DNA from 4 places in the Metabacillus sp. YM-086 genome. Region 4 is predicted to be linked to each of the others. Evidence: riboswitches for the same ligand, from Rfam matches in the RefSeq annotation. Region 4 holds a riboswitch; each other region holds the start of a gene.
What was found. A riboswitch is a leader RNA that binds a small molecule or an ion and turns the genes downstream of it on or off. The one in region 4 is predicted to bind cyclic di-GMP.
Positions count from the first base shown of each region.

Region 1: linked by a shared signal. The riboswitch ahead of ACEWK1_RS10240 (GGDEF domain-containing protein) and the one ahead of ACEWK1_RS06855 (hypothetical protein) in region 4 are both predicted to bind cyclic di-GMP.
Region 2: linked by a shared signal. The riboswitch ahead of ACEWK1_RS17820 (EAL domain-containing protein) and the one ahead of ACEWK1_RS06855 (hypothetical protein) in region 4 are both predicted to bind cyclic di-GMP.
Region 3: linked by a shared signal. The riboswitch ahead of ACEWK1_RS20005 (DUF3892 domain-containing protein) and the one ahead of ACEWK1_RS06855 (hypothetical protein) in region 4 are both predicted to bind cyclic di-GMP.

Region 1 is NZ_JBLUOI010000018.1:23,685-29,195, forward strand. Features, by position in the region: gene ACEWK1_RS10230 (MFS transporter) at 1-387, opposite strand, end outside; gene ACEWK1_RS10235 (undecaprenyl-diphosphate phosphatase) at 472-1,311, opposite strand; gene ACEWK1_RS10240 (GGDEF domain-containing protein) at 1,375-2,433, opposite strand; cyclic di-GMP riboswitch class I at 2,492-2,576, opposite strand; gene ACEWK1_RS10245 (ring-cleaving dioxygenase) at 2,732-3,709, opposite strand; gene cysI (assimilatory sulfite reductase (NADPH) hemoprotein subunit) at 3,920-5,511, opposite strand, start outside.
Region 2 is NZ_JBLUOI010000045.1:28,306-33,816, forward strand. Features, by position in the region: gene ACEWK1_RS17805 (hypothetical protein) at 1-572, shown strand, start outside; gene ACEWK1_RS17810 (alpha/beta fold hydrolase) at 652-1,482, shown strand; gene ACEWK1_RS17815 (hypothetical protein) at 1,507-2,517, opposite strand; cyclic di-GMP riboswitch class I at 2,705-2,788, shown strand; gene ACEWK1_RS17820 (EAL domain-containing protein) at 2,857-5,100, shown strand; gene ACEWK1_RS17825 (pentapeptide repeat-containing protein) at 5,154-5,511, opposite strand, start outside.
Region 3 is NZ_JBLUOI010000056.1:26,110-31,620, forward strand. Features, by position in the region: gene ACEWK1_RS19990 (AAA domain-containing protein) at 1-1,913, opposite strand, end outside; gene mscL (large conductance mechanosensitive channel protein MscL) at 2,155-2,541, opposite strand; gene ACEWK1_RS20000 (DUF1801 domain-containing protein) at 2,759-3,412, opposite strand; gene ACEWK1_RS20005 (DUF3892 domain-containing protein) at 3,585-4,334, opposite strand; cyclic di-GMP riboswitch class I at 4,420-4,502, opposite strand; gene ACEWK1_RS20010 (nuclease-related domain-containing protein) at 4,625-5,470, opposite strand.
Region 4 is NZ_JBLUOI010000010.1:93,833-99,343, forward strand. Features, by position in the region: gene ACEWK1_RS06845 (transposase) at 1-187, opposite strand, end outside; gene ACEWK1_RS06850 (YifB family Mg chelatase-like AAA ATPase) at 139-1,653, opposite strand; cyclic di-GMP riboswitch class I at 1,893-1,981, shown strand; gene ACEWK1_RS06855 (hypothetical protein) at 2,099-2,662, shown strand; gene ACEWK1_RS06860 (hypothetical protein) at 2,863-3,024, opposite strand; gene ACEWK1_RS06865 (hypothetical protein) at 3,111-3,605, opposite strand; gene ACEWK1_RS06870 (DUF4352 domain-containing protein) at 3,716-4,360, opposite strand; gene ACEWK1_RS06875 (hypothetical protein) at 4,658-5,511, opposite strand, start outside.

The DNA.
Region 1 (5,511 bases), on a different contig from region 4:
GGTAAAAGCCACCCACATCGAAGCAGTTACACCTGAAACAAACCTGGCTAATAACGCAAAGCCAAGGCTGTCTGTTAAAGCAAAACCAAAACAGCTAATGACCCCTGTAATGAGTCCGATCATGACAAACGGCTTTCGAATTTGTAGTCGATCTGAAATAATCCCTACCGGAAGACGTAGTAAAATTTGCATGATCCCATAACTACCAACAATAAACCCTACTAATGTATAAGTCCCACCTAAAAAATCCAAATAAGAAACAAACACTGGAACATAAATATACAGAGAGAACCAATAGATAAAGGTTATGATAATAAATAACATATGGTCATAGACTGAAACTTTATTAACGTTTATAACACGATACCTCCTAAAACAAACTTTCATCCTTATATGTATGTTATCTTTTTTTCACATATTTTTAAATGATAAAAAGCCTGTTCCATATTTCTCTAGAACAGGCTACCAAAATTAAAAGTATACAATCCATATCACAATAACTAATAAAATTCGATAAATCGCAAAGGGCATTAACTTGATTTTATTAATGAGCTTTAGGAAAAAGCGAATTGAAAGAAGGGCAAATACAAAGGCACTAATAAATCCTGCGATAAAAAATGGCATGGCTTCAATAGAAAAGTATTGCCAGTTTTTCAAAAGAGAGATCGCGCTTGCTCCCGCCATGATTGGTACTGCCATAATAAAAGTAAAATCAGCTGCAGCACGGTGGCTCATTCCGAGTAGAACTCCTCCTGAAATGGTTGATCCAGAACGTGAAAATCCAGGCCATAATGAAAGACATTGTATTAATCCAACAGAAAATGCTTGTTTATAAGTAATTTGATCAACTGTCTCAATTTTTACTTCCTTTGGACCAAAAAGATCGGCTGCAATCATTAAGACTGCCCCAACAACTAAACCGATTAACACAGTTGTAATAGAAAATAAATGTTCATCAATATAATCCTCGAAAAGGACACCTAGCACACCGGCTGGGATTAAGCCTACAATGACTTGAGTAAGCTTTAAACGACTTGATCCTTCCGTAGATTCAGCTGTTTTTTTGCTCAATCTACCTAAACCCAACATTTGGATAAAGCGGTCCTTAAAGACGACCACTACAGCTAAAATGGAGCCTAGTTGTATAACAATTTTAAACGTATTTGCTACATATTTACCTAAAAAATCTTCCGATTGTAACCACATATCATCGACAATAATCATATGACCAGTTGAAGAAACGGGTGCAAATTCAGTTAACCCTTCTACTAAGCCAAGTATAACAGCCTTTAAGAGTGTAAGAATATCCATCTTGTAAGCTCCTATCATTCTTTTAATCGTTAAACCACAAAAGTAAGTATAACGTTAAAATTGTCAGGAGGGAATCTCTTTTTTATTTTCGCCTTGCTCACCAAACATCATAATTTTATTTCGCCCACTAGCCTTTGCTGAATACAAAGCTTGGTCTGCCTGTTCTAATACTAGTTCAGCTAGTTGGCCCGGTTGAGACTCGGATATACCAAAGCTTGCAGTAAGTTTTCCTACTACCTTAAACTGATGTTGGCTAATTAAGAGTTTTAGTTTTTCAGCTAGCTTTAATGTTTTATCAATCGTCTCTTTTTTTGTAATGACAATGAATTCTTCTCCACCCCACCGAGCAAAAAAGTCACTTTTGTTTAAACCACAACTAATGATCCTAGAAATTTCTATTAAAACTGAATCACCAACACTATGTCCATACTGATCATTCACTTTTTTGAAATAATCAATATCAAAAAAGATAATAGAATACGTTTTACTTTCAGAATTAAGCTTTTCAAACAACTGGTGAACAGCCCGTCTATTCTCAATACCGGTTAACATATCTTTAAAAGCCATTTGCTCAAGCATTGAAGTCCTAACAGATGCATCAAGGCCTTTTCTAGCGAAAAAAAGTATAACAATATAAACAAACATTGCTAACTGGTAGTTTATAAGTGAGTTGATCATATCAACCTGTATAATGCTCAACGAAGATAGAATGATTGCTGTTGTCATAGACCATAAAACAATGGATAACACGATTCCGTAAATTCCATAGAATGTAATAAAAATATAAATATAAATCATCGGTGTCCAAATTGCAGCATCACTAATTGAATAATGTTGATTCTGAACACTTTCCACATGTAAAGACCAGTATGTTAACAATAAGTGAACAATAGACACTGATATAAAAATTGTAAGTTCAACGACTCTAAAGAAAATTCTCTTCAAGATTAAAAAGTAGGAACTTATAAAAAGGATTAAGTATGAAGCTATTATAGTTCTATCTAGAAAGTTAAATTCATTCCAACTAGGAAGACCAAATAATAGAGCCAGTAAAACAATAGGTATGACATATAAATACAGCTTTCGTTTTTGATTTTCAAATGTTGATAGATCACTATACAAGACCGTCATCTCTCCTAAAAAAAGAACTAATCCACCGATTAGTTCTTCTTTATATTAAATCGGTAACTGGCAAGCATATTCCTCAGAACTTAGCCCCTGTAGCTTTGCGTCTCTACCTTTCAGTAGATTTGCCCTTAACTATTTAGTTGGAGTTGAGAAATACAGGAATATATTCCTTGATACTTTTTACCTATAAACCTATTCTATACTAATATGGATAAATCTACAAGTAATATGAATTCTTTGTTTATAGCTATTTTTAAAAAGGAAAACCTATAAAGGTTCTCCTCCTTTTTTCCTATTCCTTTACGATCTCCTTTGTACTACGAACAGTATCAATTGGACGAACCAGCTTTTCAATTTGTTCCCGTTTTGGCTCTAGAAATGGAGGTAATGACAGCTTTTCTCCTAGAGTTTCATAAGGTTCATCTCCCATAAAGCCTGGTCCATCAGTTGCAAATTCAAAAAGTATATGGGGTGCAACTCTTGCATATAGTGATTCGAAGAAGTGACGATTCACATAGCCTGAAGTTGGAAAACCGATGCTTTGCATATGACTAATCCACTCTTCTAACACTACGCGGTCTTCAACACGGAAGGCAACATGATGAACAGTGCCATAGCCCTGAATTCCATGAGGGAGTACATCATTATGCTCTAAAATGACCTGTGCTCCATTTCCCCCTTCGCCAACTTCAAATAGGTGAAATGATCCTTCCTGTGCCACTTCCTTAAAGCCAAGTGCTCTCTCTAGTACCTCTTTCATTTGTTCCACATTATTTACTCGAATGAAAATAGGTCCTAAACCAGTAATAGCATGCTCTAGAGGAATCGGCCCTTTTTGCCATGGTGTACCAGAGGCAACTCCTTCATTTTTTTCATCTGAAATTAATTGATATTGTTGATCATCGAAGTCTACAAAGGATAATGATTTTTTCCCAAACTGCTCTTTAATTCCTGTGTGTTTAACTTCCAGGCGATCAAAACGTTTTACCCAATAATCCAATGAAGCATCTGTTGGAACTCGAAATGATGTTTTGGAAATTTCATTTGTCCCGTGTACTCCTTTTGGAATTCCAGGGAAGTCAAAGAATGTCATGTCAGTCCCTGCACTTCCTACATCATCAGCAAAAAATAAGTGATATGTCTGGATATCATCCTGATTTACAGTTTTCTTAACTAAACGCATTCCTAACACATATGTGAAGAACTCATAATTTTTCTCAGCACTACTTGTTATAGCCGTTACATGATGAATACCTTTTAATTGATTCATTGTGATCCTCCATTATTTTGTATTGTTTATATTTTAACTACAAGTTGTTAGTAACATTCCTCACAAAATATCTCTAAATAAAATATCTTGAATTAAAGATAATATATCATAGAAAAACCTTTTTTTCAAACAATAGATAATCGGCTTACTTCCAAGGCCAATTCATGAATGTATAAAAAAAGACAGGGATCCCCCTGTCTTTTTCCTATATTAATCGTGGAAGTTCGTTCCGTCTGTTGTTTCTCCGATAATACCTGCGCGAATGACAAAGTCCCCAAAGTGCTCATTTTCTTCACGTTCCTTCGCATAGCGAGGGATAATCGTATTTAGCTCTTTTAAAATTTCTTCTTCACCAATGTTTTCACGGTACATTTTGCTTAAACGGCTTCCGTCATGTGCTGCACCAAGATACATATTGTATTTACCAGGTGCTTTACCGATAAAGCCGATTTCACCTAATGCGTGACGGGCACATCCGTTTGGACAGCCTGTCATACGAATGGTAATTTCTTTATCTTTTAAACCGTTTTGATCCACAATCTCATCGATTTTATCAATTAATTTTGGTAAGTAACGTTCTGCTTCAGCCATTGCTAGACCACATGTTGGTAAAGCAACACATGCTAATGCACTACGACGTAATGCCGAATAATGCTTACCATCAGTTAAACCGTATTTTTCAATAAGTTCACTGATTTTTTTCTTTTTCTGACTTGATACATTTCCAATGATCAGGTTTTGGTTTGCTGTTAAACGGAAGTCACCTGTGTGAATTTTAGCAATTTCTCTAATACCTGTCATAAGCTTGTAGTCGTCATAATCTGTTACACGTCCACCTTCAATAAATAGCGTGAAGTTCCATTTTCCTTTCACACCTTTTTCCCAACCATAGCGATCTCCGTTATGATCGAAAGTGAATGGCTTCGCTTCTTCTAAACTCCAGCCAAGACGATTTTCTAACTCTTCTTTTACGTTTTCAAGTCCTAGGCGATCGACCGTATATTTGAAACGTGCATTTTTACGTACAGAACGATTTCCATAGTCACGTTGAATTGTAATAATCTTTTCTGCTACATCATAAGCCTGTTCTGGTTTAATGAAACCAATAACTTTCGCAAGCTGTGGATATGTTTCTTTATCACCATGACTCATTCCCATACCACCGCCAATTGCTACGTTAAAACCAACAAGCTTGTCGTTTTCAACAACGGCGATATAGCCTAAGTCTTGAGAAAAAATATCCACATCATTTGATGGTGGTACCGCAATACCAATTTTAAATTTACGTGGTAAATAAAGTGGACCGTACATTGGTTCTAGCTCATCAGTATCTGGTGTACCAGCTACTCTTTCTTCATCAAGCCATATTTCATGATAAGCTCTTGTACGTGGTAATAAATCATCACTTAATTTTTTCGACCATTCGTACACTTCTTGATGGACGTTCGATTGATACGGATTTGCCACACACATTACGTTACGGTTAACGTCCCCACATGCGGCGATTGTGTCTAACAATGAAGCATGAATACCTTGAATCGTTTTCTTCATGTTCCATTTTAAAATCCCATGCATTTGGAACGTCATACGAGTTGTTAGCTTTAACGTACCGTTTCCGTATTTTTGTGCAAGGTCGTCCATAACAAGCCACTGGTTTGGTGTTGCAACACCACCAGGTAAACGAACACGTAGCATAAATTGATAAGCTGGTTCTAATTTTTGTTTTTGACGCTCATTTCGAAGATCACGGTCATCTTGTAAATAGCTGCCGTGATGCTTCATTAAGCGGTTATCATCATCTG
Region 2 (5,511 bases), on a different contig from region 4:
ATAAAACAATTGACGCACGGGCTTCATTCATGATGTTACCAATTCGAGACCAAGATGGGTACGTTGTACTCGGAATCATTGGATCTTTCTTGTTTATTCTGGCAATGATTTTACTTGGTATTGGTTTAAAGAAATATCGTGTAAGAACGATGATCATCGTTATATTGGTCTATTCAATTCTACCAACACTTTTGATTACCATGTATCAAGAAACCTTAGCTAAGGGGATAGCAGCCATTTCGTATGATGGAAGTGGTACCTGTCAATTTGATCATGTGAGCGAAGATCTATTAAATGGGGAATGCTCAATCGTTTTGCATAATCGCAGCAGTGAATCTGTTTCATTTGAAATAGAATTTTTAGATTCTTTTTTCCCTGAAGATGAAGTACGAATGGAGTCGCTCATGAATTTGAATGGCCCTCACATATTTACAATAGAAGGAAATAGTGAAGAAACGATTGAAGTAAAAGCGTTACTTGACCTAACAGATGTGCCGAATCCTATTGGTGGGGGAACCTCAACGGGTATTCATATTAAGTTAATAGAGGGAGAGGACATTCGCATTTTATAGTTAATCCATATGATTCTTCTGTGTTTCTAGATAAAGTATCCAGCTCTTAGATAACCAATAATGAAAGGGTGAATGATAGATGATCGTTCATTTTAAAGATAGTCAATTATTTTATGAAACGTATGGAGAGGGACATCCTATTCTTATTTTACATGCTATGGGAACAGATCATCGCTCCATGACAGCCTGGATCGAGCCTATTTTTCACAATATGAAAGGCTTTCAGCGAATTTATATAGACATTCCAGCTCACGGGAAAAGTAAGATTGGGAAAAGTCTAAAGTCTACTCAAGATTTCTTAGATATAATTCTTTCTTTTATAGAGACTGAGTTAAAAGTTCACACATTTTCGTTAGTAGGTCATTCTTATGGAGGGTATTTAGCTCAAGGAATTTTTAGTAGAAAAAGAGATTCCGTAAAGAGCTTGTGTTTACTTGCACCTGCCATCCATAAAAAAGAAAGAACCTTACCAATAAAAGTGGTAAGAGAAGTAGATGAGGATGTATTGAAAACAATAGATCCCGAGGTTAGAGGTGCTATTAACACTTTACTTGTTTATCAAACAAAGGAAAATATTGAATCCTTTCTCCGTACAATTCAGCCAGGTCGTTTATTAGCAGATCGCGAGTTTCTTTTGTCTAATTGGAGGGAAGAGGGGTATTACTTGAAGAATGACCCGTTTAGCGACATGAACAATTTACATACTCCTACACTTTTTATTTTAGGGAAACAGGATTCTATTTGCGGTTATCGTGATTATCTTCCTTTTCTGGATATGTTTTCTAATCTTTCCTTTTCAGTCCTTGATCAGGCGGGTCACTTGATGACGATTGAAAAAAGAGCGGTCGTTCAGAGTTTATTTAAAGACTGGTTACTATCTAGTAAACTAAAAAAAGAGATATCCGAATGAGGATTTCTCTTTTTTGCTTAGAACCTATTCTATTATTCTAGAATCAAGCTCAATAACATGTGCAAATAAACCGCCAAATTGACCTTCATTCCAATAGATATTCACCAAATACTCATAGCCACCATGCTCAAAGCCAATAACACTGTTTTTCCCAACCTCGTATGGTATCTCGATTTCATAGTATTCCTCTTCTACAGGATCTGCCTCTCCGCCTTTGAATAGAACACGAATCGTATTAGCTGCGTCTTCAACCACCTCAACAGAAATGACTCTTGGTCCATCAAAGGTATTCATGTCAGCCAATTCCATTTCTAGGATGTGAAGATTACTCGCAATGTTTAAGTAAATAGATTCCTGTTCGATTTTTTCTAGAAAGCGATCAATCAAAATAAATCGATCTAGAACATAATCAACATTCACTTCATTTTTAGCCAATTCTTGTTTTGCCCGTTCCAGTTCAATAAAGGCAGATACAGGATAAATAATTCTGTTTTGCTCTAATCTTGCTGGATTTACAAACTTTTCACGAAAGGCATCACGATTTGGCTTTCCATACACTCGTGAAACAACTCGGTCTAGCTTTTTGATTTCTGCAGAGAGATTGTTATAAAGAATAACTGTCTCATGATTCATGACAAGAGAATCATTGCGTTTTTTAAGCTCTAATCTTTTTGCCTCTACAGATCGTCCAACTTTTAAAGCATCAATATAAGTGGCTGCTTTATCAATTTGTTGTTTCACATTACTAGTTAATCTAGCTTCTAATTGAGTTTTAGCTGTGCTTTTCTTTAAGGAAGAAACAATAGTGACTGCTTTTTGATAATAAGTTTTCGTATCATTATAAAGCTTCATATCTATGTCTCTAATACCATTGTTTCTTTCCACAGACATTTGCCATTTTAATGATCCACCATAGCTTTCTGCTTTCTTCACAGCAAGTTGTGCTTCATTTAACGTTGCTGCACTTGCATTAATAGGGTAAAACGCTACAAATAGGAGAAACATGAAACCAATTGCGCTTCTAAATACCTTCACTCTGTGTTCACCTCGAAATAATAGTTGTAAAAGAAGTATAGTCATTTTTGAAAGCCCTGTCTTTATGAAATTGGAACCATTTCCATGCATGTTCGACATAACGTTCCACAAAACGATTCTCATAGTTAAAAAGGACTATTTTTTACAAGGTAAACATGATAAAATAAATGAAATAATTAAAAAAAATTCACTGAAAAGGCAAAATCATTGAAAAATGATGACGCAAAGCTACAGACCTACGGGGGAGACCTATGGTGGCTGAGTTACCAAAGGAATAACGATTTAGGGTTATTTCCATTTGGGAATAACCTTTTATTTTTGATTAAGTGGGGGATTGCTATGCTAAAGATTGGTCGATTACCTACAACCACACTTTTTGTATTCGCTTTCGTTTTTTTCGCCTGGAAGATCTTTATACATGATCCTTTACTAGAATCTTTAGGACTTACTTTCGTTCAAATCATTGTTGGAATTCTTAGCTTGATTTGGCTCATAAAAGCTTATAAAAGTATGAGTAAGAAAAGTAAATACTTTTGGCTTTTATTAGGAATCGGTGTCATTCTGACAATACTATCAAATACTTTATGGTTTAAGCACCAATTGTTTGAAAGTACAACCTTGTTTCCTGATAACTCTTATTTCATTTGGCTTTTAGCTTATATGTTCTATTTATCGGCCTTGATTTATAAAGTAAGAGAAATTAGTCTTATTGCATCAACTAGCTCCTACATATTTAATATCGTTGTTTTTATGATATCAGCTACAGCCGTTAGTGCACATTATTTAATAAGACCGAATATCTTAAAATCGGAATCTTTTATCATGATTATCACAAATATTGCCTATCCTATTATAAGTTTAAGTATATTATTTGTTATAACGATTCTTTACTATTTAATTCAACAAGTTAAACAAGAAGAGAATGTTTTTTTATATCTTATTATTGGGTTCTTTTTGCAAGTAATAGCTGATTCTTATTACGCATATCAAGCGACGATGGAAACGTATCAGCCTGGAGGTTTGTCGGATTTTCTATGGATGGTGTCAATCTTTTTGATAGGAATTGGAGGCTATTACGCTAAGAATAATAGTGCCGAAACAAGATTGCACATTATGAATCCATTCGATACTAGAGAAAGAATTTTTCCATACTTTAGTGTAATCGTTCTGATTGTTTTAGTTACACATAGTTATGAATGGAAACTAAATCTTCTTAGTTTAGGTTTGGTCATTGTTATGAACTTGATTATAGCTCGCCAACTTAGGGTTTTAACTAAAAATAAAAAGCTTGTGGAAGAGTATAAATTTTTGGCCTATCATGATCCATTAACTGGTTTAAATAATCGAGCTAGCTTTCAAGAGGATTTAAGTGAAAGATTGAATCATGCTACTAATAAAAGCATGGCTGTCTTATTATTAGACCTTGATCGATTTAAAGTAATAAATGATACACTTGGACATTATCGCGGAGATCACGTTTTGATAAAAACAGCAGAACGACTTAGCGACGCTTTAGATGATTCTGCTCAAATTTATAGACTAGGCGGAGACGAGTTTGTCATCGTTGTTTCTGAAGGTTTAGAAGAACAATGTTCAATGATAGCCCATAGGATATTAAATGAATTTACGCAGCCATTTCGAATAGATGAACATGAAATTATCGTCACACCAAGTATTGGGATTAGTAGATATCCTGATCATGGAGATAATGGTGAGGACCTTCTTAAAAATGCTGATGCTGCCATGTATCTAGCGAAGGAAAATGGGAAAAACAACTTTAAATTTTATAACACGGAACTAGAAAAAATAAATACTAGAAAAATGAAAATAGAAAATGAACTGCGAAGTGCTATCGAAAAAAATCACTTTTCTCTTTCATATCAGCCAAAGGTAGATTTAGAGACTAATAAGATCAATGGCATGGAAGCGTTGCTGCGTTGGAACCACCCTGAATTAGGCATGATTTCGCCTGTTGAATTTATTCCCATTGCGGAAGAAACAGGACAAATTATCTCTATTGGAGAATGGGTGCTAAAGACAGCATGTAAGCAGAGTAAAGCATGGCAGGAAAAAGGCTATCCATCTTTATGTGTTTCAATCAATGTTTCTGTAAGGCAACTTAAAAATAAAGATTTTGTTGAAATTGTCAGTCAAGCTCTACAAGAGTCAAGGCTAGAGCCACAATTTTTAGAATTAGAAATTACAGAAAGCATTATGCAAGAGATAAATGTTAGTATTCATATTTTAAATCGTCTAAGAAAGTTAGGAATTAAAATTTCTATAGATGATTTTGGAACTGGATACTCCTCCTTACATGTGCTTCAGCAGCTACCGATCGATACGATAAAAATTGATAAGTCTTTTATTAAAAATCCAGACGATCATAACCAACAGATGATGATCAAAACCATTATTGATTTGGGAAACAACATGAATTTAAATGTTGTAGCTGAGGGAATAGAGAAGGAAAATCAAGTAAGAATTCTACTTGAAAATGGTTGTAAAATTGGACAAGGCTATCTCTTTTCACAAGCAGTGAATTCAATCGAGTTTGAAAAGAAATTTTTAGAGAAAATATCATAACGATTTCCAAAGCCACATTCATCGCGAATGTGGCTTTGGTTGTAGGTAGTGTCTTAATCCGCAATAACTAATCCTAAGATTGCCGCAAATTGAACGGCCTGATAGGAAGAAACTTTACAGCCCTGAAGATCAGATAATGACACAGTGAGTGAATCAAAGGAAGACGTACTAATATCTATTCCTTTGAGAGATGTGCTTTCAAAGCTTGCACTGTTTATGTTACACGTTGTAAAATCGACCTTTTTAAATTTGCATTCATAAAAATCGGCGCTTTCTAATGATGTATCTTGAAAGATGACTTTTTCTAGTTTTGAATTCCCAAAACCTGATAAGTTAAGTAAATTATTTTGAAAGTGAACATTTCCAAAGCTAGATTCAGTTAGATCTACACCAAGTAGCTTACAATTTTTA
Region 3 (5,511 bases), on a different contig from region 4:
GAAATTCGTCCATGATATTTTTTGACTAATTCATCGTTAAAATAGGCTTGTAATGACTTAACTTCAGTTGACATTTTTTCCGACACTTGTGAAAGGTCAAACAAAATCTTTAAGCTTTCTCTAATGCGTGGCCATTCTTTTGATGAAGTTCCTTTGAATTTTTCACCGTTCAGAAGCTCTTCAACAATCGTTTTTCCAGTGAAAGAAGTCCACCACCATAAACGCAGCTTTTGTAAGGTTCTTTTTTCCTCTGGATTCAAATCATCATAGATTTTCTCTAATTTATCGTTAATGAGCCACGTATATTCAGGAGTAATGTCATCTTGATCAAATTCATTTAAATAAGAAATACTTGTCTTAGCTTTATCAATGACATTTTTTAATATCTCCACAATCGTCAGTCGGTCTTTGAGCTCCAATTTAGCAAATGACTTTCTTTCTTTTAAAGGATAATCATCACTACCAAATCGGCTGTAATACGTTCCATATGAGAAAATCTTCATTAATACATCATCTAAATTGTCTTTCGTTAAAGAATGAAGAATTTCTTTTAATTCCAAAATTACTTCAATTTCATTAATCGGCTTTCCTAACGAATATAAATCAAATGCCTTATACCCATGTGGCTGTACCTCGTATAAACCCTTTGCAATGGCATTTAACTTCGATTCATATTCTTCTATTTTAGAAGAAAGCTGGACCAACTCATTTTCATGGTTATTTGCTATTTTTTCATCTTCTAGTAATGTGTTTAACTTTTTATACAATGGTTTTCTGTCATTTTTTTCATCATGTAACAGTGCAACATGTGATGATAATCCTAGTGCTTCTAAGCGTTGGTACACAACATCAAGCGCAGCTCTTTTTTGACAAACTAAAAGCACGCGTTTATCTTGTGAAATGGAATTTGCAATTAAATTCACAATCACCTGAGATTTACCAGTACCTGGTGGCCCATGAACAACTAACCCACGATTGCGGTCTACTTCATTAATAATTTCTTCCTGTGATGCATCTGTATCAAGAACAAAAAACTTCTCTTTTTCGGGTTTATTCACTATTTCTTCAGGCGTGCTACCTTCGTCATAATCTGAGGTTTTTAAATCCTCACCAGCATTCAGTAATTCACTTAAAATACCTAAATCAGCCTGTTCATCTTCAGTTGCCAGTATCAAATCTTCGTAATCTTTTAATAAAGCTGAATTTCCCTGAGGGTAATTCCCTAATATCGCGATATGATCTAACTGAAATTGGCCCTTTTGAAATTCAGGAATTTCACTTTGTTTATAATCTTTAAACTTCTCAAGCTCCTGTTGATTGTTCCAAAGAATATTAAAGGAGTACTCTTTTAGCCAAGAAATTAACGTTAAAAAGTTGATCGATTTTGCTTGCTCTTCCGCTTCATCAAATATTTTCTCGTCAAGATCTAACCCACTAAATTTTTTGAAAGCTAAAATAAGTGTGCGGTTCAACTGAGGCTCGCCCTCATTTACATCGAGCTTCCACTGTGTACCGTTCACTTTTTCTCTCTCAAGCTTTACTGGATATAAAAACAAAGGAGCGCGTACGTATGTTCCGTCTAGCATACAGCCAGAAATGTACGGGTAACCAACATACAAATCATACAACCCTGTTTCTTCCTCGATTCCCTTTACATTTCGATACAATGAAGTCAATTTCCCGGATAGAGCTAAAGAGTCGTCGTTAGAAACATCTTGCTTTACCAACACAACATTTCCTTTTCCTTCTACTACTCTTTCAACGACCGTTTTGGCATCTACTTTTTGCGCTAATTTATCAATCGAGCTAATATCAAAAGCCCATTTATCATATAATTTCAAGGTCCGAATCGACCTGTTGCGTTTACTTAAATCATTTAATCGATCTTTTAATTGCGTTAATTTATCCTTCATTTTTTACCACCTATACTAAAAAATAAAAAATCATCAGTTCTCGTCTGATGATTTGTATTAAGTCATATATTAAATTATACCCCCTAAATATTTACAAGGAAAGGCAAAATTCGACTTTGGGAAAAGTATGCAAATGAGTGAAGAAGTTGCTTGTGAGTTTAGGTCAAAAACCGCAAGAAGTGTACTCGCGGTTTATTTACAGAGATGAAAACTCTAAGTTCGACTAATTATTGTTCTACGACTATTGATTGTTTTTTAACAAATCACGGATTTCTGTTAATAGCTCGGTATTTTTGTCAGCAGTAGCAGGCGCTGGCTTGTTTTCTTTCTCTGTTTCTTTCCTTTTAACATATTTGTTCATGACTCTGACAAAGAGGAAGATCGAAAAGGCAACAATCAGAAAGTCGACCACATTTTGTAAAAATTGACCATATTTAAGCTCTGCTTCCCCTATTTTGACCGTCAGATTTGTAAAATCGACTCCACCCATTAGAAGGCCTACTAGTGGCATAATCATGTCATCAACAAGGGAAGAAACAATTTTCCCAAACGCTGCCCCAATTACAACCCCAACAGCCAGGTCCAGGACATTTCCTTTCATCGCAAATTTCTTGAATTCATTCCACATACCTTTGTTACATCCTTTCTTTTTAGATAGAGGTGATTATACTATGAAGGTGATGTGAAAACCAAATTTGGTAAAAAATGCACACTAATATTGGAGGCTAAATGAGCCTTTAAAGTAAGCAAGATAACATACTTAGTTACATCATAAAACGCAACATAATAATATTATGTTAACTAGAAATCGAAAAAGTAGAAAATCCAACAGAAATCCTACTTATTTAATTTAAATTCTTATGTGATCCATCACAGTTAGGCATTCTTTTCGAAAGACCACATGTACAATCAGTTAATCCCTTACCAATCAGAATTCGCTCAATACATTTCATAATCCTTGATTCTCTAGTTTTAGATTGTTTTGGCTGAGAAAAATGAAGAATATATGCTCTTTGTCGTCCTGGCGTTAATGCTTCAAAAGCCGTTTTCAAGGCGGGCAGCTCTTCAAATTTATGATGAAGCTCTTCAGGTATAGTAAACTCTGAATGCTCCTTAGCCTTCACTTCTAAACCCGCTTTTTCAACCTCGATAGCTTCCAGAATATAAGCTTTCAAGGTAGATTCCATTTCAATAATTTCTTGTAGATTTGTGAAACGAATTTGGCGAGCTGACTGGACATTCTCCGTTTGTTGAATGAGAATTTTCTGCGGATCCTTAAGCAAAGCCCCTTTATGAAAGAGAAGTGCACAGTACTCTTTAAATCCATGGATTAACACAATATTTTTCCCATTTAACGTGTAGCAAGGATGCTTCCACTTAAATTCTTCAGTTAACTCAGAGTCTTGAACAATCTCACGTAGCTTCACAAACTCTTCCTTCCACTTTTTCGCGGCAGTTAAAAATTCATCAACTTTTGGATTTAAATTTGTATTGTTCATTTAGGTATACCCCATTTTAATTTTTCGGTAAGTAAAACGGCTAGAATTTCTCACTTTTGAATTTATAACAACACTTCTATTATATCAAGAAAATAGATAAAATACGGTTGGGATCGCTCTTTTCCTGTAGTAACATAAAAAACGAGACTAAAGAATTAGCCTCGCAATTGAACTATGAATTTAAATTATTAGTAGGATTTCCATCCGCATCAGTACGTACATAACCTCCACCCTCTTCTTCACTCAAGTGGACGGAAGTATTCCCATCTCCATCTCTCCAATAACCATCAATCCATACCCCATCACGCCAATGCCCCTCTACGTAATGAGGTTGAACATGGTGAGTTCCAGGCTGTTCTGATGTTTCTATTGAAGAAGCTGCTTCTGCCTGAGCCACATGAGGTTGGACTTGATGCACATTTGATGCTCCTTCTGTCCCTGCATTTGCTACATTTTGATGATCGTTAACTTGTTCAGCACCATCCGCTCCATCAACTAAATCGATCACCCCAACAGCAAGTGTCCCGATCGCCACTGTTTTTCCGATATCTCGAATTCCTTGCTTTACTTTTATGTCATCTCCTTCTTTAATTCCTTCATATGTAGATTTTCCACTATGATAGGTATTTTTTGCAGTTTGATAGACACCCTTTGCTGTTCTACCTATCGAATCCGCCATATCGTTTAATCCTTGATCCTTTTTATGTTTATCTTCTTGAATCAAACCTGTTGCCGTATTCCAAGCACCATCTGCAACTTGCCCAACCGTATCACCAGCAAATTCGGAAGCTTTTTTAACCCCACCTCCTACTTCTTTAATAAACTTACTACCTGTTACATCTCCAACAACATTAACTGCCCCACCAATCACAGTTCCTGTTGCTTTACCTGCGAATTTACCAACATCTCTTAAAAATCCCATTAAAGTGTTCCTCCTCTATCTTATAAAAGCGAAAAAAGACCCACCCAAATAGGTGGATCATACCGACGTATCATTCTCCATCTTTTTAGGCGACTCGGCCACCATAGCATTTGCTTTAGGCCCGTAGTTTTGCGTCCCTACTTTTCAATAGGTTTGCCATTATCTAATGATATATATGTTATAGGATAATTTTACTATATAATAGGCGGTTTTTAAATAAGAATTTGATAACATATGTTTGTAATAGAAATAGTTTAATAGAACTTAAATTTTTGTCTAAAAACAATCCTTTAACCTATGCTTTTTTGATGCTCAAAGCAATATATTTTCCCACCAAACTTCTTATTCGACAGACAAAATGACTGTACCTTCTCAGAGACAGGTTTATTACATATACAGCACTTTGCATGTTGGTTTTGAACTAGGCTCTTTTCATCTAAGTTACCTTTTTCTAGCTTTAACGATTGTACATGCTGCTCTCTAATTGAATGATCTATTATATTTGCTTCAACTATGGCTTTATAAATATAATCCATATCATGTTCGTTTAAAATAGGCTCTTTATTATGTATTTTAAGTACGGACACTTTCCTATGGATATAATCAGATAATTCAACATCATATACGATTAATTCATTAGAACCTATTTTTCTGAAATCTAAATCGTCGATTTTGAACGTGCACCGTTTTGTAAATGACACCATTGAAATAAATTGATTATGATACTTTTCATCAATTTGATTTTTAATCGCTTGAATATGACCATAGTTTTGAATAAATGGGTTCATCATTTTAAACTTTCCATTTACAGACCATGTTTTTCTTTCTTTACCACCATAAATCGTTCCTTGATAGTTCTTTGTTTCGATAACAAAGATTCCATAGGGTGTGATGACAATATGATCAATCTGAGAATAACCAGATTTAGCTTTTTCATTTTTTATCATAATATCAGTTAAATGCCTATATTCTTTAGGAAGCTGGGCTAACTGTATATCGATTTTGTATTCCCCAATCTCTCCTTTCCTAGCTGCGACCTTTTCATTGTGTTTGTTCTGTGAAGTTGTTGATTTAACTTCTGATTTTTGTTTGGTCTCTTGTTTATTCTTTTTAAATAAGTTTGATAAAAGTTTCATGCTTATCACCTCTGAACTAATCATTAATTTGTAAATGATGG
Region 4 (5,511 bases):
CTTTATATTTTTTAACGGTTTCTAGAAATCTTATTCTATCGGCGTCATCTTCAAAAATCGTTTGTTTGTTTACTCCTCTTAGCATAACGTGGTAGATGCCGCTACTACTCTTTTTCCTTGGTATCCTTGGCATAACATTCACCTCAGTTCCCGGAAAACTGCTCGTCTTAATTGAATAGCCTTCCATACGGACTCATCCGTTATCTGTCGTTCTCCTGCTAAATCTGCGATCGTTCTGGCTAAGCGAAAAATTTTGATTTGAACGCGGTTACTCCAGAGATTTTTCGTTGCCTCCTGCATTATTATTTTTTGCTGTTTATCAGTCAAAGGGCTGGTTTTAATGAATAAATCATAAGGCACTTTTGCATTTGTAACCTGTTCTTGATACCGAGTAAATTGCTTCTTCCTCGCCTTTTCTACACGCCCCCGCATTTCCGAGGATTTTTCTTGCTTCCCTGTGGCCTGATTGAGATTAACAGAATTCAACGAAAGCAGGATATCCATTCGATCATAAACAGGTCCTGATACACGATTGCGATAAGCTTTTATTTGTTTTTGAGTACATGTGCAATAGTGAGAGGCAGAGCCGAGGTAACCACATGGACAAGGATTCATAGCCCCGATGAGGATAAAAGAAGTAGGATATATAACGGTTGAGTGAACCCTGCTAATAGTGCCCTTTCCTGTTTCTAGAGGTTGACGAAGCATATCTATGGTTTTCTTTGTAAATTCGGCCATTTCATCTAGGAAAAGAACACCATGGTGGGCAAGTGAGATTTCACCTGGCTTTGAATAAGAACCACCACCTATAATCGCGATGGAGGAGGCAGAATGATGCGGATTTCGAAATGGGGCCATTTGTGGATCATGCATTCTTTCGTTTGCAAGTTGATACAAGCTGATCACTTCTAGTTGTGCTGACTTTGACAGTGGTGGAAGAATGGACGGAAATGTTTCAGCAAGCACACTTTTTCCACAACCAGGTGGACCGCTCATGAGGACATTGTGACCTCCGGCAGCAGCTATTTCTAGTGCTTCTTTTGAAAATTGATGACCTATAATGTGAGAAAAATCCTTTTGGTGGTCGTTGAATGAGGGTTCCTGCTTAGGAAAGGATGTAACTGATGGTAACGGCGTAGGAGCCTCACCAGATAAGAGCTTAACTACATCATGAACATGTTGAACAACAACACACTCGATTCCGTTTAACATATCAATCGGGACACGTGGATCGTATGGAAGAAAAACTTTCTTATACCCCAATTTTTTAGCAGCAATTAACGCAGGCAGCATCCCCTCGACCCTTTCAACCATCCCATCTAGCGACAAAGCCCCAATGAACATGGTGTCGTGTGGAATCTGTTCCTTTATATAATTCTTTTCCTTAAGAAGTCCTAGAGCAATAGGCAAATCAAACAACGGACCATTTTTCCTCTGTTCTGATGGTGATAAATTGACTACTACCTTCTCTGCTGTACCTGAATTAACAATCGCTCGGATCGATGATAATACACGTTCCTTTGATTTCTTTACAGAAGCATCCGGCAGTCCGACAATGACCATTGACTCCACTCCGGGGCGAACTTGTACTTCTACTTGAACTCTATAACCTTCTAAACCTCTTAAACCAACGCTTGAGATTTTTACTGTCAAAGGCATGGCCTCCTTATATCAAATTATTATTTAATGGAAAAAAGTTGAGCTGACTCTGTAGGGGAAAAAAACCGGAGATATGAGTTAATTTCGACATTATCTAAGGAAATCCTGCAGTTTATTTACTTTTTTAAAATTTTAATACAGTAAAATACATCTAATCTATAGAGGCAAGTATATAAAGGGTAAGAGGTCTGTTCCTTTATTACTATAAATGATATAATGCTAAAGTATTAAAAAAATATTCACGGCAAACCAATTGAAAGATTGGGACGCAAAGCTACGAGTCTAAGGTGGTTTAACCCACTATGATCGTCGGGTTGCAAAACATCTATAAATCTAATTTCTAGAGATTATATGAATCATGCAACCTAACGAGGAAATCTGTTAGGTTTTTTTATTTAGTTTTTTTTAAGTATTACAATTGATTGGAGAGAAGATTTATATGGCATCAAAAGATGAACTATTATCAGAAATTCAACATTATAAGGAGGTAGTTACACAATATACTAAGCTCCACACAGAGTATCAAGATTACTACGTAAATCCTATGATTGGAATTAGTATCAAATCAAGAATCTTTATTATATTTATAAGTTACTTTATTCTTGCATTTACCTCATTAGATGATGGTTTGAAAGCAATTATTCTATTTGGTTTAATTTATTTGTTGTTTATTGCACCAAAATTAAGTGTAAAAAGAAGAGTGAAAAAGAATAAAACGAGGATTAACGAATTACAAAGGCTCATGAATGAAATTGAAGAGGATATTAACCCTATACATATCCCGAAAACATATATTAATTATTATGCGTTAACAAAGTTAGAATCCTACTTAATTAATAAAAGAGCAGATTCTTTAAAAGAGGCTTTAAATTTATTTGAACAAGAAAAACGCCATGATCAACAAATGAAAGAAATTAATATCGTTCAGCAAATGCAAGAGATAAATCTTAGAAAGTCTAACGAAGCTGCAACATTAGGTTGGATAAATTTATTAAGAAGATAAAGGAATAGAAATATATAGCTGTTTCGGACAGATTCTTTGTCCAGGCTTTATTCAATTTGCATATTCACATTTCCTTATTACATAAGTAGCCCTGTCTCAATAGAGTCAGAGCTATTTGTATTTATTTGATTTCTATAGGATTCTTATTAGATTCCACCATTTCCAAACCAAACAGTATGTTAGTAACCTATTCACTATGTTCATCTATCAAATTTAACATGAGCTGCTTGATCTACAAAATAACCTCCACCAACTTGATACATTCCATATTCCACAGAATATACCCTTGCTGTTTGTCTTGGATTAAACTTTTTATATAAAGACCCTGATGGAGAAAAATTTATATAGTATAGTTCTTTCATTCACTACACCAAAAGATCTCTCGCTATACAACGAAAGATCTTTTCAGAGTTTTTACAATTAGTAATATTTATTTAAGAGTAACAAATTAATAGTGATCATTAAAATCATTAGACATATCATGCAAATCATCCTGAAAACGACCTAATTGTTCATCTTCCATTTGGTCAGCTAAGCCATAACTGCTTCCTCCAGAGCTTGAACTAGAACTTGAACTACTGCTAGAATATCCAGAAGAATTACCTTCATCTCCTGTCACAAAAGCTTCAATTGGGGAAACAAGTGTCATGATAACGATAATATGATCCGCAAAACTTTCTCCAGCGATTAGCTTATAAAATGCACAACCCACGAATAATCCAGTTATGACGAGACCTCTTATCCATTTTCGCTTATAAAATTGCCCTGCTCCCACAAATAGCAATGAGGAATAAAAGGAAATCGAATCTTTTCTCCTTTTCCCTCCAAAACGAAATAAAAGAATGCATACAATCATTGTGGCAAACATCGTCATCATACCAGCTTCTGAAGAAGACATGCCTAATGTGTTTTTTATCCAATTTCCTGCAAACATAGAACCCATACGCTTCCTCCTTCTTATGCGCTAATTGTGATGCCTCATCAATAAAGCATAGTTTGATATTTAAAGTACACCTGACTCTGAGACAAGGGACCTGTCCCTCCGTCCCTTCTTTATTCTACTGGCAATGGTACTTCAACAACCATTGGGTCCCTGAGATTTTGACCAGCAACTTCTGTTATTCTTAAGGTTAAACTTACGTCTTCTTTCGGAGCAATCATCACCTGATTACCCTCTGCATATCCACCAGGTATGACATCAGATCCATCTTCTAATAGATTTTGTATATTTGTACCATGGATATTGCCGCTCTTTACTTCTCCATTAGGTGTAATGATGTCAAATGAAACCATAACCATGCTAGAAATTTCCTCATCAGAGTTGTTTGTTAATTTTGCATTAAGAATAGCATATCCATCTTCTGAATCAGTTGGAGTTGAAGCTTTAACAAAACCAGTTAAAAATTTTCGATAAATTCCATCCACTTTATAATAATGGTTTAACGTAACCTCGTAATCACCTACAGTGACTGTTTTATTAATTTCAATAGATTCCCCATCCTTTGGTCCATTGATCTTATCAATTTCTTCACTAGTTAAAGCATTTAATTCTTCTTGTTCCATTTTTGAGGGATCCAATTGTTTTGATACTACCTCACTATCGTTGGTGGACTCTGATGTTTGACTATTTTCTGATTGTGTACAACCTACTAAAACAAGTAGTAATAATACCGTCAGGATTGTTATTGCTTTTTTCATAGTTACCTCCACACTTTTAATCTATGTGCCTTGCAATTAAACTCTTTGAATGAAGGCCATATTTAATGAGAAAACAAAGAAGGATCGTTTGTCTATCACCCTTCCGATTTCTTAATAATTGAATGAGCTAACGTTTAGGGTGAATCATTTAAAACTCATATTACATATTTCATTAGTAGCTGAGCATTTTGATGAGATAGAGAAAAAGCCAACCAATAAAAGTTGGCTTTTCTGTCAATAAGCATTCTTCTTGTCAGCAATTTTAAACTGGGACAAGGAACCTGTCCCCTCGTCCCATTAACGATCAAGCTGAATATTGGTGTCAGGAATTACATAATATCCTCCACCAACTTGGTATTTACCGTCTTCCATGCCATACACTCTTACTGTTTGTCTGGCTTGGAACCTTTTGAAGAAATCACCCTCTGGTGTATAGACATACATGTAAAAGCTCTTTGCCCATACATGTCCATAGTAGTAGAGTGTATCCTTGCCACTTCCTTTGAGAACATAGTAACCTGCGCCTACTTGATAGCGATCATCTTCTATTTCGTAAACCTTTAAGCCCTCACCTTTTTTCAACTTACGATGAACTTTACCGTTAGGATTGTATAGAGCCATACCTTCTTTTTGAATTAAAACACGCCCAATCCAAGGGTATTCATTAGAAGCTTTTGTTTCTTTAACATTTATTTCTACTTCATAAGGGAAGCTTGGTAAAGCATGATTTATGTGTTCACTCACTTCTAAGAAATAAGTTCCCGCTTTAAGAGTTACCTCATTCACCAAATCTTTACCATCCACCGGTATCTCGGTTAAATAGTCAATAAAAACTTGTTTACCTGACGAGTCATAGACTCTGAGATTCCCATAACTGGTTGGGTATTTTCCATGATTGATAATGATTGTACTGTCTTTGGTAAGAGTGAATCTATATGTATCACCATCATCCGTTCTAGGATGTGATACAAAGAATCCCTTATAACGCTTATTGAATTCCATTTCTGTTGCTATATTCCAAGTGTCATTATCTTCTTTTTCGAAATAATCACCCTCTTCAAATGTTACACTAAAGTTAAAAGTTTCATTAGGATCAAATGTCCCACCTGATATTTCCAAATAATATGTACCGGCTGGCAAACCTACTTGCC